One region of the Pseudomonas paraveronii genome, then DNA from elsewhere that is predicted to be linked to it. Evidence: predicted binding sites of a transcription regulator. Region 1 holds the regulator's gene; each other region holds the start of a gene.
The links. The regulator sigma-54, encoded in region 1, starts transcription at its own class of promoters, with help from an activator protein. The targets are predictions, from matches to a motif close to ANTGGCATNNANNTTGCTNT.
Positions count from the first base shown of each region.

Region 2: flgB (flagellar basal body rod protein FlgB) is a predicted target of sigma-54. The motif match lies at 2,587-2,606, and genes of this name have one in related genera.
Region 3: glnK (P-II family nitrogen regulator) is a predicted target of sigma-54. The motif match lies at 2,005-2,024, and genes of this name have one in related genera.

Region 1 is NZ_OY817130.1:1,039,570-1,043,780, forward strand. Features, by position in the region: gene rapZ (RNase adapter RapZ) at 1-255, opposite strand, end outside; gene ptsN (PTS IIA-like nitrogen regulatory protein PtsN) at 258-722, opposite strand; gene hpf (ribosome hibernation-promoting factor, HPF/YfiA family) at 735-1,040, opposite strand; gene U5A08_RS04600 (RNA polymerase factor sigma-54) at 1,116-2,609, opposite strand; gene lptB (LPS export ABC transporter ATP-binding protein) at 2,807-3,532, opposite strand; gene lptA (lipopolysaccharide transport periplasmic protein LptA) at 3,532-4,065, opposite strand; gene lptC (LPS export ABC transporter periplasmic protein LptC) at 4,052-4,211, opposite strand, start outside.
Region 2 is NZ_OY817130.1:4,915,844-4,920,054, forward strand. Features, by position in the region: gene flgE (flagellar hook protein FlgE) at 1-916, opposite strand, end outside; gene flgD (flagellar hook assembly protein FlgD) at 948-1,673, opposite strand; gene flgC (flagellar basal body rod protein FlgC) at 1,690-2,133, opposite strand; gene flgB (flagellar basal body rod protein FlgB) at 2,137-2,544, opposite strand; gene cheR (CheR family methyltransferase) at 2,852-3,679, opposite strand; gene U5A08_RS22655 (chemotaxis protein CheV) at 3,722-4,211, opposite strand, start outside.
Region 3 is NZ_OY817130.1:6,165,129-6,169,339, forward strand. Features, by position in the region: gene U5A08_RS28685 (ammonium transporter) at 87-1,424, opposite strand; gene glnK (P-II family nitrogen regulator) at 1,458-1,796, opposite strand; gene U5A08_RS28695 (accessory factor UbiK family protein) at 2,219-2,482, shown strand; partial or broken gene U5A08_RS28700 (YifB family Mg chelatase-like AAA ATPase) at 2,697-3,542, shown strand; gene U5A08_RS28705 (hypothetical protein) at 3,618-4,211, shown strand, end outside.

The DNA.
Region 1 (4,211 bases):
GCAATGAATGTGCTTGGCGCGTACTTCCTCGAGCAGTGCCGGGAAGCGCGAGAGGTGGCTGGGCAGGTTGCGGGCGTCGATCGACACGGCGACCAGCGGCTGTGCCAGTTCGGTGTGGATCAGCGCGCGCTCCGCCAACTCCGGCAGCAGGCCGGCGGGCAGGTTGTCGATGCAATAGAAACCGTTGTCCTCAAGAACATTGAGGGCGGTGCTTTTACCTGAGCCGGAACGGCCGCTGACGATGATCAAACGCATGATTAATGCCCGTTTTGTTCATCCAGGACAACCTGATACAACGCCTCATTGCTGCTGGCGCTGCGCAGTTTGTCGCGTACTTCCTTGCGGTCGAGCATGCTGGCAATCTGCCGGAGCAGTTCCAGGTGTGCATCGGTGGCGGCTTGCGGGACCAGCAACACAAACAGCAGGTCGACCGGGGCACCGTCGATGGCGTCGAAATCGATGGGAGCTTTCAGGTGCAGCAGGGCGCTGACAGGTGTCTCGCAGCCTTTGAGACGGCAGTGGGGAATGGCGATGCCGTTACCAAAACCGGTCGAACCGAGTTTTTCACGGGCAATCAGTGCCTCGTAGACGTCTTGCTTCACCAGTCCAGGCACTTCTCGGCTGATTAGGTCGGCAATCTCTTCGAGGGTTTTCTTCTTGCTGCCCCCCAGCGCGTTCACAAGGGAACGGCGGGGGGTCAGGATGGTTTCAAGTCGGATCATGGGTGGGGAGTGTTAGCGGCCGGTGCCCTGAAGAAGGCTCTGCTGCTTTTCCTTATGCTTTTTGATTTGGCGATCCAGCTTGTCGGTCAGATCGTCAATGGCGGCATACATATCAGAATGCTCAGCATTGGCGACGACTTCTCCGCCGGGTATACGCAAGGTGGCTTCGATTTTCTGCTTCAGCTTTTCGACGGTCATAATCACTTGCACGTTGGTGATCTTGTCGAAATGCCCCTCAATTCGTTTGAGTTTTTCGCCGATATAGGTGCGCAGCGCGTCGGTCACTTCCAGCTGGTGTCCACTGATATTGACTTGCATACAGCTTCTCCTTCGTTGCCAGTGCATAAAGCGGCGGGTCGGAATACCCGCCACTGGAACGCTATGGCCTGCCCGTCACATCAAACGCTTACGCTCGCTGGAAGGCGCGATCCCAAGGGACTCGCGGTACTTGGCGACGGTTCGACGGGCGACCTGAATGCCTTGTGCCTCCAGTAAACCAGCGATCTTGCTGTCACTCAACGGCTTTTTCTGATTTTCCGCGGCAACCAGTTTTTTGATGATCGCGCGGATCGCCGTGGACGAGCATTCGCCGCCTTCGGAGGTGCTGACGTGGCTGGAGAAAAAGTACTTCAACTCATATATACCCCGTGGGGTATGCATGAATTTTTGCGTCGTCACCCGGGAAATCGTCGATTCGTGCATGCCCACCGCTTCTGCGATGTCGTGCAGAACCAGGGGTTTCATCGCTTCGTCGCCGTATTCGAGGAAGCCGCGCTGGTGCTCGACGATCTGGGTGGCGACTTTCATCAGGGTTTCGTTGCGGCTTTGCAGGCTCTTGATGAACCAGCGCGCTTCCTGCAATTGGTTGCGCATGAAGGTGTTGTCGGCACTGGTGTCGGCACGACGCACGAAACCGGCATATTGCGGGTTGACCCGCAGGCGCGGCACCGATTCCTGGTTCAGTTCCACCAGCCAGCGCTCGTTGTCCTTGCGCACGATCACATCGGGGACGACGTATTCGGCTTCACTGGACTCGATCTGCGAGCCCGGACGCGGGTTGAGGCTTTGCACCAGCTCGATGACGTGGCGCAGGTCGTCTTCCTTGAGCTTCATGCGGCGCATCAGTTGGCTGTAGTCGCGGCTGCCCAGCAGGTCGATGTAGTCGGTGACCAGGCGTTGGGCTTCAGCGAGCCAAGGGGTCTTGGCGGGCAGTTGGCGCAATTGCAGCAACAGGCACTCGCTGAGGTTGCGTGCGCCAATGCCGGCGGGCTCGAACTGTTGGATGCGGTGCAGGACGGCTTCGATTTCGTCCAGCTCGATGTCCAGTTCCGGATCGAAGGCTTCGAGAATCTCTTCGAGCGTCTCGTCCAGATAACCCTGGTTATTGATGCAGTCGATCAGGGTCACGGCGATCAGGCGATCGGTGTCGGACATCGGTGCCAGGTTCAATTGCCACAGCAAGTGGCTCTGCAGGCTCTCGCCGGCAGAGGTGCGGGTGGTGAAATCCCACTCGTCGTCATCATTGCTCGGCAGGCTGCTGGCGCTGGTCTGGTAGACGTCCTCCCAGGCGGTGTCCACGGGAAGTTCGTTGGGAATGCGTTCGTTCCATTCGCCTTCCTCCAGGTTATCCACCGTAGGGGCGGTTTCCTGGTAAGAGGGTTCCTGCACGTCGGAATTGGGTTTTTGCTCGACGTTGTCGGCCAGTGGGTCTGCATTATCGAAGTCGTCGCCTTCTTCCTGGCGTTCGAGCATCGGATTGGACTCCAGGGCTTCCTGGATTTCCTGTTGCAGGTCCAGTGTCGACAATTGGAGCAGGCGGATGGCCTGTTGCAGCTGCGGTGTCATCGTCAGCTGCTGGCCCATTCTCAGGACTAGCGATGGTTTCATGGCAGGGGCTTAACACCTTATTCGCCGGCGCAATGCGCCATCCACGACAGGGCGCGTGAGCGCCAAACATAAGCAAATTATATGCCTGATATCGGGGGCTTTGCCTAGAGCGCGGTAACAATAAAAATCCGGAGGTTTTCATTGACTCCCGCGCACCTTGGCGAACGGCCTGCCACCGCCATTTTCTAAAGGCAGGCTTACAGGCGGAACTCGTGGCCCAGATACACTTCCTTGACCAGTTCGTTGGCCAGGATAGTGGCCGAATCGCCTTCTGCGATCAGTTGCCCATCGTTGACGATATATGCAGTTTCGCAGATATCGAGGGTCTCGCGGACATTGTGGTCGGTGATCAGTACACCGATGCCCTTGGCCTTGAGGTGATGGATGATCTGCTTGATGTCGCCAACCGAGATCGGGTCGACACCGGCAAAAGGTTCGTCCAGCAGGATGAACTTCGGCGCAGTGGCCAGTGCGCGGGCAATCTCCACGCGGCGACGTTCACCACCGGACAAACTCATGCCGAGGTTGTCGCGAATGTGGTTGATGTGGAACTCCTGCAGCAGGCTTTCCAGCTCCTTGCGGCGGCCGTCGCGGTCGAGTTCCTTACGGGTCTCGAGGATCGCCATGATGTTATCGGCGACCGACAGTTTGCGGAAGATCGACGCCTCCTGGGGGAGATAGCCGATACCGGCGCGCGCACGGCCGTGCATCGGCTGGTGGCTGACGTCCAGGTCGTCGATCAACACGCGACCCTGGTCTGCCTGAACCAGGCCGACGATCATATAGAAGCAAGTGGTCTTGCCGGCACCGTTGGGGCCAAGCAGGCCGACGATCTGGCCGCTCTCGATCGACAGGCTGACGTCGCGCACGACCTGACGGCCTTTATAGGCCTTGGCCAGATGCTGGGCTTTCAGGGTTGCCATTACTCGGCCTTCTTCTTCGGCTGGATAACCATGTCGATACGTGGGCGTGGTGCGGTGACCTTGGTGCCGTTGGCACGACCGGCGTTGGCGACCTGCTTCACGGTGTCATAGGTGATTTTCTCACCTTCCGTGGAGTTGCCGTCGGGGCTCAGTACCTTGGCCTGGTCGAGCAGCACGATGCGGTTTTGCTGGGCGTGATACTGGATGGTTTTACCGTAGCCCTTCATTGGTGCGGTATCGGCGGGCGCCTGCTTCTGTTCGAAGTAAGCCAGGTTGCCCACGGAAGTCACGACGTCGATGTCGCCAGCGGGGGTGCGAGTCAGCGTCACCGTGTTGCCGGTGATCTTCATCGAGCCCTGGGTAATGATCACACCGCCGGTGTAGGTCGCGACGCCTTGCTTGTCGTCGAGCTGTGCATCGTCGGCCGAAATGTGGATCGGTTGCTGGCTATCGTTCGGCAGAGCCCAGGCGCTCACGCTTCCCAGTGCTGCGCCCAGACCGAGCAAAATAGGGAGGGTTTTAACGAGCCTCATACTGTCCTCTTACGTTCGATAGCAGGTGTATCCTGCTTTCTTTCAAATACGCTTTCATTCCCTTGCCAGTCGATACGCCGCCAGCGCCGTCGATTCTAACGTCTTGCTCGGTCTGCGCATATTGCTTCTGTGGGAATACGGTCATG
Region 2 (4,211 bases), 2.5 Mb from region 1:
TGTACTGGGTGATATCCGCCATGTTGATCGCAATACCGCCCGCATTGGCCGCGGCGCCGTTAGCAGTCCATACACCGTTGGTCACGGTGCCCGGTTTCCAGTTGGAAATGGTCAGGGTGGTGTTGGAGACCGCGCTAGGCGGGGTAACCACACCAGTGAGCTTACCCCCGGTGTCGAACGTCAGGGTCGATGCGACAGGTGCCACCGCGCCTGCGCCACTGATCGGGGTACCATCAGGGTTACGCCCGTCGATCAAGGTGTAGGACTTCCATTGGTTGGAGTCCGTCTTCACCAGGTACTGCACCATCGGGTGAGCGTTGCCTTGGGTGTCGTACAAGGTGGTGCTGTACTGGGTGGTGAAGGTCTTGGTGTCGGTTGGGTTGAATGGCTTGGCCACCTGGTCGATCACCGGCTCCGAGGAGTTCAGGTTACTGCTGGAATCGACGGTGCTGGAGGCTTTTGGCGGCAGGTTCGACAAGTTGAGTTGCAGGTCGACCAAGCCACCCTTGACGATCTTGCCGTTGTCATCCGCCGCGTAGCCCTGCAGGCGCGAAGTACCGGTGTTGTTGGTGATATAGCCGTCTTTGTCCGAACGGAAGGCACCACTACGGGTGTATTCCAGCGAACCGTCGCTGCCCTTCTGTACGAAGAAGCCACCGCCCTGGATTGCCATGTCCAGGATGCCGCCACTGTTGTTGACATCACCCTGGGTGAATTGCTGAGACACCGCCGCCAGGTTCACACCGTTACCGATGCTGTTCTGGCCGGTGCCCAGTTTGGACGCCGCGTAGATATCCGAGAATTCCGCACGGGACGATTTGAAGCCAGTGGTCGCGACGTTGGCGATGTTGTTGCCGGTCACGTCCAGTTGTTTGTTGGCCGCATAGAGGCCGCTAAGGCCGATGTTAAAAGACATGTTTCTCTCCCTCTGCCGTATTTAGCCGGCTCTATGTACCGATAGTCTGAATTTGCGACAGCTTGACGCTGCCCATGCCGCCTGCAAGGTTGAGCAGCATTTCGCCGCCGGTCTGGCTCAGGGTCACGCTGTTTACCGTGGCTGGCAGCGAAGTCGCCAGTGCCACCGAGTCGCCCGCGTCATTCTTGGTGGTGGCCGTAAAGGTGTAAGTCCCGGGGGCGGCGACCTCACCAGCGGCGTTCTTGCCATCCCAGATGAAGTCGGAACTCCCTGCGCTCTGAGCACCCATCTCAAGGGTGCGCACCACGACGCCGTCTTTGTCGGTGATCTTGATCGAGACGTTACCCGTTGCCGCCGTCACCGCGACCGAGCCGGTCATGCTCTTGCTGGTATCCACCAGCGCCTTGTCGGTCTGGGTAATAATCGAGCGACCGACCAGCGACGAAGCCTGCAGCGCTTGCGACGAGCTGTAGTTGCTGGAGATGTTGTTTACCGAATCATTCAGATTGTTGATGCCTTCCAGGCTGCTGAACTGCGCCAACTGAGACACGAACGCACCGTTGTCCTGGGGCGACAGCGGGTCCTGGTTTTTCAGCTGGGTCACCAACAGTTGCAAGAACGCATCCTTGCCCATCGACTGGTTGCCCGTTGCCGCCTTGGTCGCGGCGCTGATGCTGCTGTTGTCCGTCGCAGTCTTGACCTTGCTATTGAACAGGTCCTGGACTGCCGTGTTGTTCGTCGTATCAACAATGGCCATTGTTTGGCGCCCCTTATCACTGACCCAGGGTCAGGACCTTCTGCATCATGGTTTTGGCGGTATTCATCATTTCCGCGTTGGTCTGGAACGAGCGGCTGGCAGAGATCATGTCAGCCATTTCCTCGACCACGTTGACGTTCGGGTAGTACACGTAGCCTTTTTCGTTCGCCGCAGGGTGATTAGGCTCATAGCGCGCTTCCAGATTGCTCTGGTCTTCAACCACGCCGAGTACCTGCACGCCTTGCCCGGCAGCGTCCTGATTCTGGAACAGCGAATCGCCGCCGCTGCTCTGGCCGCCCTGAAACATGGTGGCAAACACCGGGTGACGGGCGCGGTAGGTCTGGTCAATGCTCGAAGACACGGTCTCGGCGTTGGCGATGTTACTGGCGACGGTGTTCAAACGCGTGGTCTGCGCGCTCATGCCACTGCCGGCAATATTGAAAACACTGGCTAGGGACATGGCTTACTCTCCACGCAGGGCTGACATCAGCCCTTTGAATTTGCTGTTGAGCAGGGTGAAGCTGGCCTGAAAGTTCACCGAGTTCTCGGCGTAGGCCGATTGCTCCAACTGCGCGTCGACGGTGTTCTGGTCGATCGATGGCTGCATCGGGGTGCGATACAGCAGCGACTCGTCACCACTGCTCAGGCCTTGCGCTTCGATATGACGGCTGTTGGTCATATTCAAGGCGAAGGTGCCGTTCTTGGTCTTGTCCTGCTGTGCGGCGAGCACGGCGGAGAAGTCCAGGTCCCGAGCCTTGTAGTTCGGGGTGTCGGCGTTGGCAATGTTGTTGGCCAGGACTTCGGCACGCTGGGCGCGAAAGCCCAGGGCTTGTTCGTGGATACCGAGCGCTTTATCGAAGCTGATGCTCATGGCGGAAACCTTTAGGCTGACCTGCTGTTCGTTAACAGGGTTATAGCAAGGTGCATGCCAATCTGGTGGAACCCCATATATCAAGGGTTTGCGGGGAGATTGCCGGCGGCAATGCCAGAAAAGCGGCAAGCGGTTTCCGCGTGGCGCCAGTAAAGCGGCAATCGCGGTTGCCGCTATTGGGAAGTTTGCCGCGCAAACAAATGTGGGAGGGGGCTTGCCCCCGATAGCGGTGGTTCAGTCATAGATACTGAGACTGACACACCGCTATCGGGGGCAAGCCCCCTCCCACACTTTGACTGCGTGCGACTTACTTGGCCTGGTAAATGATCCCTGGACTGCACTGCACCATCTGGAAATGATCCGGCAGGCCGTTCAGCGCCTCGGATGCACCGAGGAACAGATAACCACCGCGCTTGAGCGTGCCGTGGATGCGCAGCAGGATGTCTTTCTTCACTTCGGCCGAGAAGTAGATCAGCACGTTGCGGCAGAACACCATGTCGAACTTGCCCAGGCTGGCGTAGCTGTCGAGCAGGTTGAACGAGCGAAACTCCACCCGACTCTTGATCGGCGCCTTGACCGCCCAACGCCCCGCGCCTTTCGGATCGAAGTAACGCTGCAGGCGTTCCGGGGACAAACCGCGGCCCAGCGCCAGGCTGTCGTACTCGCCGGTCTTGCAGTTGGTGAGCATGGTGCCGGACAAATCGGTGGCGACAATTTGCGCACCGGCCTTCAACTGGCCCATGTTGGTCCGCTCGAACTCGTCGATGGCCATCGAAATCGAGTACGGTTCCTGCCCCGAGGAACAGGCTGCCGACCAGATCCGCAAACGCTGACCCGGGCTGGCCTTGATCGCCTCGGGCAACACTTTGCTCTTGAGTACCTCAAAGGGATAGGTGTCGCGAAACCACAGGGTTTCGTTGGTGGTCATGGCATCGACCACCATTTCCTTGAGCCCACTGCGCGGCTGGCTCTGAATCCGTTGGACCAACTCACCGAGGGACTTGATGCCCTGCTGTTCCATCAGTTTGTTGAGACGGCTGGATACCAGGTACTGCTTGTTTTCACCGAGCAATATGCCACAGGCTTTTTCCAGGAAGACCCGGAACTGTTCGAAATCCAAATTACCCGTAGACAATGATACCGCCTCTTAAATCGTGTGACCGCCAGGGAAATCCCCCTAGCCGTGATCTGCTGCCTTGATCCGGTCGACTACCCGGGATGCCAGGTCATCAGGGCGGAATTTAGCCAGGAAGTCGTCAGCACCGACCTTCTTGACCATCGCCTGATTGAATACGCCCGACAACGAAGTATGCAGGATGATATGCAATTTTTGCATGCGTGGATCGTTACGTATCTCAGCCGTAAGGGTGTAACCGTCCATTTCCGGCATCTCGATGTCGGAAATCATCATCAAAAACTCTTCTTCCGGCTTCTTGCCTTCATCCACCAGCTTGCGCAGGTAATCCAGCGCCTGGCGGCCATCATTGAGCGCCACCACCTCAACGCCGATGGTTTGCAGGCAACGGGTTACCTGTTTTCGCGCCACCGAGGAGTCGTCCACCGTCAGCACCCGCAGCGAGACCGCCTTGTGCGCCGTTTCGGCGTCGACGACGCCGACCGAGATCGCTTCGGAAGTCGGTGCGACTTCGGCGAGGATTTTCTCCACG
Region 3 (4,211 bases), 1.3 Mb from region 1:
TGCGCAAAAAACCGGCACCACGCGTTATGACTGACAAACGCCAGACAAAAAAATGCCCGGCAAGCCGGGCATGTTTTTTCGCCTACTTACAAGTTGTAGCCGCGCTCGTTGTGTTGCGCCAGGTCGAGGCCGACAGCCTCTTCTTCGTCGGTAACCCGCAGCCCCATGACCATGTCCAGCACCTTGAGGATGATGAAGGTCACGATGGCGGTGTAGATCACAGTGAAGCCGACGCCTTTGCACTGAATCCAGACTTGAGCTGCCACGTCAGTCACGGTGCCGAAGCCGCCCAGTGCTGGGGCTGCAAACACACCGGTCAGGATTGCGCCGAGGATACCGCCGATACCGTGCACACCGAAGGCGTCCAGGGAGTCGTCATAGCCCAGTTTGCGTTTCAGGGTCGTGGCGCAGAAGAAGCACACCACACCGGCCGCCAGGCCGATGATCAGCGCGCCCATCGGGCCCACAGTGCCGGCTGCTGGCGTAATTGCCACAAGGCCCGCAACCACACCCGAGGCGATGCCCAGGGCACTTGGCTTGCCGTGGGTGACCCACTCGGCGAACATCCAGCCCAGTGCGGCGGCGGCAGTAGCGATCTGGGTCACCAGCATCGCCATACCGGCAGTACCGTTGGCCGCCGCTGCGGAACCGGCGTTGAAGCCGAACCAGCCGACCCACAGCATGGCCGCACCCACCAGGGTGTAACCCAGGTTGTGAGGCGCCATTGGCGTGGTCGGGAAGCCTTTACGCTTACCGAGGACCAGGCACGCTACCAGGCCGGCCACACCGGCGTTGATATGCACCACGGTACCGCCGGCAAAGTCCAGCACGCCCCAATCACCCAGCAACGAACCCGGACCGCCCCACACCATGTGGGCAATCGGCGCGTAGACCAGGGTGAACCAGACGCCCATGAAGATCAGCATCGCGGAGAACTTCATACGCTCGGCGAAGGCACCGACAATCAGCGCCGGGGTGATGATGGCGAAGGTCATCTGGTAGGTGACGAACACCGCCTCAGGGAACAGCGCCGCAGGGCCGGTGATGCTGGCCGGGGTCACACCCGACAGGAACAGCTTGGACAAGCCGCCCACGAACGAGTTGAAGTTGACGACACCCGCTTCCATACCGGTGGTGTCGAACGCCATGCTGTAGCCGTAGACGAACCACAGGATGGTAATCAAGCCGGTGATGGCGAAGCACTGCATCATCACCGACAGAATATTTTTGGAGCGAACCATACCGCCGTAGAACAGCGCCAGGCCGGGAATGGTCATGAACAGCACGAGCGCGGTGGATGTGAGCATCCACGCCGTGTCACCGGAATTGAGGACTGGAGCAGCCACTTCGTCTGCCGCCATGGCCAGGCTTGGCATTACGATGGACAACAGGGCTCCGAGCCCTGCGAATTTACGCAGAGTCATATTGTTTTCTCCTGGGGCGTTGGGTTTGGCGGCTTAGATTGCGTCGGTATCGGTTTCGCCGGTACGGATGCGAATAGCCTGTTCCAGATTGACCACAAAGATCTTGCCGTCACCGATCTTGCCGGTGTTGGCGGCCTTGGTTATCGCCTCGATAACCCGATCAAGATCCTTGTCGTCAATGGCGACATCAATCTTCACCTTCGGCAGGAAATCAACCACGTATTCCGCGCCGCGATACAGCTCGGTGTGACCCTTCTGCCGCCCGAAGCCTTTGACCTCAGTAACGGTAATGCCCTGCACGCCGATCTCGGACAACGACTCGCGTACATCGTCCAACTTGAACGGCTTGATGATGGCAGTGACTAGCTTCATGAAAACTCTCTCCCGAATTGGTGGACTTGCCCCAGGAAAACAAACCCGTCTCAAGTCTAAGCGCAGCGCCTGGCTTTGTAACGCGTCGTCGCAAGAGCAATTGCCATTACGACGCCAGCGAACCACTGGTGACGAAACCTGTACCCCTGATCCGTCGGCGCACTGCATTCGTCACAGCGACTGCATCAGTGCATGGGTCATGTTCGTCTAAGCAGAAACCTTGCCAGCTCCGTAAAAATCATTGAAATCAGTCCTTTGCCCACTTATGCCCACCTGCGGGGCTTTTTGGCGGGGTGATTGCGCACGAAAACGGTGCGCTACCGCCCGACACCCTGCGCGAAAAGCGTGCGCCCGAGGTCGTGGAAATGACTATAGACGCTGCGTGATACACTGCCCGCCAACAGTTTTCCGGAATATTTCCCATGCTCGCGCCCAAAGACCTCCTCGACGCCCTGAGCGGCCACGCCTCCCGCCTGTTCAGTGGCGAGACCCCGCTGCCCCGCAATGAAATCGAAAGCCAGTTCAAGGCCTTGCTGCAAAGCGGCTTCAGCAAGCTCGACCTGGTCAGCCGGGAAGAGTTCGACAGCCAAATGGTGGTGCTGGCCCGCACCCGAGCACGCCTGGAAAGCCTGGAGGCGAAGGTGGCGGAGCTGGAAGCGCGGTTGACCCCGGCAGCCTCTGAATAAACCCCGGTCAATGTAGGAGCTGGCTTGCCTGCGATGGGATCGACTCGATCCCTCTGACACACCGAACCGCCTATATCGCAGGCAAGCCAGCTCCCACACTCGTTCTGCGTCACTCCCCGGATACGTTCTGTAAAACCTCCCCCGCTTCGCTCTTCCCCACCTCGTCTACCCTTGAAAAACCGCAGGAAGCGGCCCGCCCTTTCAAGGAATGAGCATGTCCCTCGCCATCGTCCACAGCCGCGCCCAGATCGGCGTCGAAGCCCCCGCCGTCAGCGTCGAAGTGCATATGGCCAATGGTCTGCCATCGCTCACCCTGGTGGGTTTGCCGGAAACCGCCGTCAAGGAAAGCAAGGACCGCGTGCGCAGCGCCATCCTCAATTCAGCGCTGCAATACCCGGCCCGCCGCATCACCCTCAACCTCGCGCCCGCCGACCTGCCCAAGGACGGCGGGCGTTTTGACCTGGCGATTGCCCTCGGGATTCTCGCGGCGAGCGTGCAGGTGCCGGCGCTGATGCTCGATGACGTGGAGTGCCTGGGGGAATTGGCGCTCTCGGGCGAGGTACGCGCGGTGAAAGGCGTGTTGCCGGCGGCGCTGGCGGCGCGCAAGGCCGGGCGCAGCGTGATCGTGCCTCGGGCGAATGCCGAAGAGGCCTGCCTGGCGTCCGGGTTGAAGGTGATTGCGGTGGACCACCTGCTGCAGGTGGTGGCGCACCTGAATGGGCACGTGCCGATCGAGCCCTTCAAGTCTGACGGTTTGCTGTACTTGAACAAGCCCTACCCGGACCTCAGCGAAGTCCAGGGCCAACTCGCCGCCAAACGCGCGCTGCTGATCGCTGCGGCAGGCGCGCATAACCTATTGTTCAGCGGGCCGCCCGGCACCGGTAAGACCTTGCTCGCCAGCCGCCTGCCGGGTTTGCTGCCGCCACTGAGTGAACACGAAGCGCTGGAAGTCGCCGCGATTCAATCCGTGGTCAGCCTGGCGCCACTGAGCCATTGGCCCCACCGGCCGTTTCGCCAGCCGCACCATTCGGCCTCCGGCCCGGCGCTGGTGGGCGGCGGTGTAAATTCCATAAGTAATTGCAAATAGCCACCATAAAGCGCGAATATTCGCCATTATTTGTTAATGGCGACTTCTATGGATCCGTTCATTTGCGACCCACTTAAAGCGTTTCCTGAGCTTCTTCGAGTTGAAGGCATAGCCCCCATCAAAGAAAACGGGCAGCTTGGTGCCAAAGTTAAAATCTGCTTTTCGAAGCTCAACGAAAAAGGCCTTGACGCTCCGTACTCCGAGTCATCATTAGACGGTGCATGCTCAGTAACCGTTAGCACAAGATGGCTTCACATTCTCACCATCGGCTCAACCTGGCTACAAGGAAGGCGCATACACACCCCTGATATTTTCGACACGCCCTTTCTGATTGATGCAAGCCAAGCACGCACCGTATCTCTGAAAGAAAGCATAAAACTCAATAAATCATGGATAAACACCGCGGTACCAATTAAAGGCATAAACAGCGGAGAAAATGCTATTGAGCTTTTTTCTACTCTGTATGTAGTGGTACCGGTTATTAATGACCCAAAAACTCAATGGCTGGTAGTTCCCTCATCAGAGTTATTACGCTTTTATACAGCGGCCTCTAGCCGCATAATTCCTAAAACACTAAAAGGACAATTAGGCGATTACGTTGATTGGGATAAGAGCCGAGCGGTCGAAGATAAAGTTATATTG